One region of the Aeromonas enterica genome, then DNA from elsewhere that is predicted to be linked to it. Evidence: predicted binding sites of a transcription regulator. Region 1 holds the regulator's gene; the other holds the start of a gene.
The links. Region 1 encodes sigma-54, which starts transcription at its own class of promoters, with help from an activator protein. Its sites were predicted from a motif close to TGGCACNGTTTTNGCTT; they were not measured.
Positions count from the first base shown of each region.

Region 2: flhA (flagellar biosynthesis protein FlhA) is a predicted target of sigma-54. The motif match lies at 1,895-1,911, and genes of this name have one in related genera.

Region 1 is NZ_JBSTYL010000008.1:13,672-16,868, reverse strand. It holds gene rapZ (RNase adapter RapZ) at 1-248, opposite strand, end outside; gene ptsN (PTS IIA-like nitrogen regulatory protein PtsN) at 290-736, opposite strand; gene hpf (ribosome hibernation promoting factor) at 739-1,026, opposite strand; gene ACW5XD_RS10600 (RNA polymerase factor sigma-54) at 1,048-2,487, opposite strand; gene lptB (LPS export ABC transporter ATP-binding protein) at 2,553-3,197, opposite strand, start outside.
Region 2 is NZ_JBSTYL010000012.1:98,005-101,201, reverse strand. It holds gene flhA (flagellar biosynthesis protein FlhA) at 1-1,858, opposite strand, end outside; gene flhB (flagellar biosynthesis protein FlhB) at 1,966-3,096, opposite strand; gene fliR (flagellar biosynthetic protein FliR) at 3,180-3,197, opposite strand, start outside.

The sequences.
Region 1 (3,197 bases):
GAAAATTCGACCCGCCCCTCATTGCGCACCTGGGCCAGCAGGGTCTCCAGCTGGTCCGGGCTCACTGGCAGGTTACGCACGTCGATGCTGACCGCCAGCTTGTCATACTGGCGCTCAACCGACACGATCAACTGGGGCAGCAGGTTGACTGGCAGGTTATCCACACAGTAATAACCCAGATCCTCCAGCACACGCAGGGCAACTGTCTTGCCCGAGCCGGAGCGCCCACTTACCACTATTAATTGCATCTTGTTCCCTCACCGCTTGGGGTCATGACGAGGCCTGCATATCAGGCCGAGGTCATGATCTGATAGAGATCTTCATCGCTGGTTGCCTGGCGCAACTGGCGACAAACCGCCTTGTCACCCAGTTTGGATGCCATCAGGGAAAGGGTCTTGAGGTGCTGCTTGCACTCGCTTTCCGGCACCAGCAGGGCAAAGAGCAGGTCAACCGGTTGATTGTCGATGGAGTCGAAGGGGATAGGCTCTGCGAAGGTCATCAGGATGGCGGTCGGCGGAAACTCGTCTCCGATCCGGCCGTGGGGAATGGCGATACCGGCACCGATCCCGGTACTGCCCATCTTTTCTCGGGCCAGCAGACACTCAAAAAGCACCTGACGGGAGGTTCCCAAGCGCTCAGCAGCTAATTCACTGATGATCTCAAGGGCGCGTTTCTTGCTGGTACAAGGGACCGCACTTTTGGTGCAGTCCCGACTCAGTATGTGTTCAAGTTGCATAGTTATTTTTGATTTAACTTATCTTTGTGCTTGATGATCTGCCGATCCAGCTTGTCCAGCAGGGTATCAATCGCAGCATACATGTCGGCATGCTGTGAATTGGCGAACACCTCGCCACCGCTGACATGCAGCTTGGCTTCGGCGATCTGGTTCAGTTTTTCTACGCTCAACACCACATGAACATTGTTGATGTGGTCAAAGTGACGCTCGAGTTTGGCAAATTTATTATTCACATAATCACGCAGAGCTTCGGTGATCTCGACATGGTGTCCGGTCAGGTTAATTTGCATAACGTCTTCCTTTTGTTTTGCCTAAACCAGGCGTTTGCGCTGATTGGATGGCGGGATCAACAAGGATTCACGGTACTTTGCGATCGTGCGTCTCGCCACCATAATACCCTGTTCGGCCAGCAAATCCGCGATCTTGCTATCACTTAGCGGCTTGGCGGGATTCTCTGCCGTCACCAGCTTCTTGATCAGTGCGCGAATTGCGGTCGATGAGCACTCTCCTCCCCCTTCGGTGTTTACATGACTGGAGAAAAAAAACTTCAGTTCGAAAATGCCGCGAGGTGTATGCATGTATTTCTGGGTCGTTACCCGGGAAATGGTCGACTCATGCATCTCCACCGCTTCGGCGATGTCATTGAGCACCATGGGTTTCATGGCCTCTTCACCATACTCGAAAAAGCCCTGCTGCTGCTCGACAATACAGCTGGCCACCTTGAGCAGGGTGTCGTTGCGACTCTCCAGACTCTTGATGAACCACTTGGCCTCTTGCAGATGGGAACGGATGAACTGGGTATCAGTGCTGGTGCGTGCCTGGCGAGCCATGGCGGCATAGGTTTCATTGACACGGATGCGCGGAGCGGAATCGGGATTGAGCTCAACCACCCATTTGGCGCCCTTCTTGACCACGGTCACATCCGGAATCACATACTGGGAGTCGCTCTGGATGATGCCATTGCCCGGTCTCGGCTCCAGCTGCTGGATGAGATCCAGCACCTCCTTGAGGTCGCTCTCCTTGAGCCGGGTCTTGCGCGCCAAGGTGCGATAATCGCGATTGCCGAGCAAGTCCATGTGCTCGTTGATCACCTCTCTGGCCTCATTGAGCCAGGGCAGTTCGGGGGCGTATTGGCCGAGCTGGATCAACAGGCACTCCTGCACTGAGCGGGCGGCTATACCGACCGGATCGAAATGCTGCACCCGTTTGAGCACGGCCTCGACCTCGTCGAGCTCTACTTCGACATCCTCGCTGCTCACCGCCGCCTGTATATCTTCGAGGGAGACAGTCAGATAACCGGAATCGTCGATGGCATCTATGATGGCAAGGGCGATGGCGGCATCCAGATCGCTGAACGGTGTGAGCCGCATCTGCCACAGCAGATAGTCCTGCAGGTTCTCGGTGGTTTCCCCCTGATAGACGCTGTCTTCCCCATCGTGGATGGGGCCTGCGCTCTGGGCCGTGCCGGCCGAGTAGACATCTTCCCAGGTGGTGTCCACCGGCAACTCGTCCGGCATCTGATCCTGGGCCATGGCATCGCTGGAGTCGAGCTGACTGGCGTCGACCGGCTCTTCCGGGCTGGTCTCCTGCACCTCATTCTCCTCTTGCTCCAGCAAGGGGTTGTTATCGAGCGCTTGCTGAATTTCCTGCTGGAGTTCCAGAGTGGAGAGCTGGAGCAGACGAATCGCTTGTTGTAATTGCGGCGTCATGGTCAGGGACTGGCCGAGACGCAACTGTAATGTCGGCTTCATCTACGTCGGGATATCCTTATGTTCAGCGAGGCAGTCGTCAAAGGAAATGAAGAGATGCCTCCTTACTATAGACTGAATTGATCGCCCAAATAGACGCGCTTGACCTGTTCATCGGCGAGTATCTCGGCCGGTGCACCTTCGGCAATCATCTTGCCGTGGCTGACGATATAAGCCTTCTCGCATACATCCAGAGTCTCTCTGACGTTGTGGTCGGTGATCAAGACACCCAAGCCTCTATCTTTCAGATGCTGGATGATCTTCTTGATGTCTATCACAGAAATGGGATCGACCCCTGCAAATGGCTCATCCAGCAGAATAAAGCGCGGCTCGGCCGCCAGCGCTCGGGCGATCTCGACCCGCCGCCGCTCCCCCCCGGACAGGCTCTGACCCAGGTTGTCGCGAATGTGGGTGATATTGAACTCTTCCAGCAACTGTTCGACCTTGTCTTCCCGCTCTTCACGGCTCAGCCCCTTGCGGGTCTGCATAACCCCCATCAGGTTGTCGAACACCGACAGACGGCGGAAAATGGAAGCCTCCTGCGGCAGGTAGCCGATACCGTTGCGGGCACGGATATGCATAGGCTGCAGGCTGATGTCCTGATCGTCTATGGTGATAAGACCGGCGTCGCTCTGCACCAGCCCCACTATCATGTAGAAGGAGGTGGTCTTTCCGGCCCCGTTCGGACCTAACAATCCGACGATCTGGCCAGT
Region 2 (3,197 bases), on a different contig from region 1:
CCTGCAGGGATTGATGCAATATACGTTCCAATTCTGGTGCCAAGGTGATCACCGGCAGCTCGGGATCCGGGCCGGCAATCTCCTGCACTATCAGACGGCGCAGAGCAATACGGCAGGCGGCCGTCAGCACTTCCGGATCCTGACTGCGCGGGGCATATTCCACAAGGGTCTGCAGGATAGTGCGCATATCGCGGATTGGCACGCCTTCATTGAGTAAATTCTGCAATACCTTCACCAGGTTACCCATGTTGATGACTTCAGGAACCAGTCCTTCCACCAACTTGTTCTGATGCTTCCCTATCATGTCGAGCAGCTGTTGCACCTCGTCATGACCCAGCAGCAGGGCGGCATGATTGGAGAGAATCTGGCTCAGGTGGGTGGCGACCACGGTGGCGGTATCCACCACGGTATAACCGAGGGTCTGGGCTTGGGAGACCTGCTCCTTGGCGACCCAGACCGCCTCCAGCCCGAAGGCGGGGTCCCGGGTGGCAATACCCTGGATCTGACCGAACACCTGACCCGGATTGATGGCCATCTCCTTATCATGATAAACATTGGCCTCGCCGGTACTGACCCCCATCAAGGTGATGCGGTATTGGTTGGGCGCAAGGTCCAGATTGTCGCGAATGTGCACGGCCGGTACCAGAAAGCCGAGCTCCTGGGAGAGTTTCTTGCGCACCCCCTTGATCCGGTTGAGCAGCTCCCCACCCTGATTGCGATCCACCAGCGGGATGAGCTGATAGCCCACCTCCAGCCCTATGATGTCCACCGGCATCACGTCGTCCCAGCTCAGCTCTTTCTGCTCATGGGGTTGATCAGCCGTAGCCGGCATCAGTTCGCCCTTGGCAGCCTTGGCGGCGGCCAGCTTCTGGCGGCGCAGCAGCCACCAGGCACCGGCGGCCGAGAGGGCCCCCAGGCTCAGGAAGGCAAAGTGCGGCATACCGGGTACCAGCCCCATCATCAGCAGGATGCCGGCCGAGATGATCAGCGCCTTGGGGTTGTCAAACAGCTGGCCCAGCACCGCCGTGCCCATGTCCTGATCCGTGTTCTGCCGGGTCACTATGATGGCCGCGGCAATGGAGAGCAGCAGGGACGGGATCTGGGCCACCAGACCGTCACCTATGGCAAGCAGGGTATAGATCTGGGCTGACTCGCTGAATGTCAGCTGGTGCTGCATCATGCCGATGATGAAGCCACCTATGATGTTGATGAAGAGGATCATGATGCCCGCAACGGCATCCCCCTTCACGAATTTGGAGGCACCGTCCATGGAGCCATAGAAGTCGGCTTCCTGGGTCACATCCTGGCGGCGCTTCTTCGCCTCTTCCTGATTGATGAGCCCGGCGTTCAAATCGGCATCGATGGCCATCTGTTTGCCAGGCATGGCATCCAGGGTAAAGCGGGCGCTCACCTCGGCGATCCGCCCGGCACCCTTGGTGATCACCACGAAGTTGATGATCATCAGGATCGTAAAAACGATGATGCCGACGGCATAGTTGCCGCCGATCACCACGTTGCCGAACGCCTCGATCACATGACCGGCCGCCGCACTGCCGTTGTGGCCTTCCAGCAAGACCACCCGGGTTGACGCCACGTTGAGCGCCAGGCGCAGCAAGGTGGCGAGCAGCAGGACGGTTGGAAAAGCGGCAAACTCCAGCGGCCGGCGGGTATAGACCGCGACCAGCAGCACCACGATGGAAAGCGCGATATTGAAGGAGAACAGGATATCCAGCATCAGCGGCGGTATGGGCAACACGACCATACCTAGAGACGCCAGCACCAGCAGCGGTGTCCCCACCCCCTTGGTCAGCAATCCCCTGTGCTCTTTCAATCGGCCCAATGATGCCTGGAATTTCATCGTTTTTCTCAATCTCAAACCGCTGGTGCAAGATTAAAGCAAACATCAAGCCAACAATTCAATGCATTGATTTTAAATGATTTTATTTTGACTGTGTCAGAAGTTTGTCATTTGCGGAATTCAGGTGGAATGGGCAGTTCGTTGGCGAGCGGATTGGGGCGCCGGCCACGGCCACGGCGGAACTTCTTGAGCTGATACACATAGGCCAGCACCTGAGCCACGGCCGCAAACAGCCCCTCCGGTATCTCGTGACCTATCTCGGTGGAGTGAAAAATAGCGCGGGTGAGCCCGGGAGAGGGCATGATGGGGATCTCGTACTCCCTTGCTATCTCCCTGATCTTCATCGCTATTTCATCAGTGCCCTTGGCCACCACCTTGGGCGCGGCCCCCGGCTTGGCGGTGTCATATTTGAGCGCCACCGAGTAGTGGGTCGGGTTGGTGATGACCACGTCCGCCTTGGGTACATCCCCCATCATGCGGCGCATCGCCATCTCCATCTGCAAGCGGCGGATCCGCCCCTTCACCTCGGGCTTGCCCTCGCTGTCCTTGAACTCGTCCTTGACCTCCTGCTTGGTCATCTTGAGCTGGCGCATGTGGTTCCACTGCTGGAACGGCACGTCTATGGCAACGATGGGGATCAGGGCGCAGCAGAGGATGATCAGCATCCACAGCAGCAGATCCAGCGCATCTATGATGCCGCCCGGATAGCCTTCCAGAGAGAGGTTGAGCAGGTGGTTGAACTGACTCGACAGCATCCACCAGGCAAACAGGGTGATAAACACCACCTTGGCGATGGACTTGATCAGCTCGACCAGAGACTGCACCCCGAACATCCGCTTGATGCCGTTGAGCGGGCTCAACTTGCTCCACTTGGGCAGCATGGCCTCGGAGGAGAAGTTCATGCCCCCCATCAGGGTGTTGCCGATGAAGGCCGCGATGGCCACCAGCATGAACAGCAGACCGAGCGGATGCAGCAGTTCCCTCAACAGAGTGGGCACCATGGCCCCCATGGCGTTGGGATCGAAGGCCTGATCCCGATCGAGCGTGAAACCTATGGTGAGGATCTTGACCATGGCACCGGCCAGACTCTCTTTGATCATCAAGAGACCAAAGACGGCGGCCAGCAGGACGCTGGCGGTACCCAGCTCCTTGGAACGTGCAATCTGCCCTTTTTCCCGGGCCTGTTGCAGTCGTTTGCCCGTGGGTTGTTCGGTACGTTCCTGATCGGTATCAGCCATGCTGACCTCCAACCCATTGGAACTTGCTCAGTTGTACTCGCCCCCGGAGGGAATCGAGTCGTTCGCTACCCAGCTGCATGCAATCAGCCATTCTGGCCACC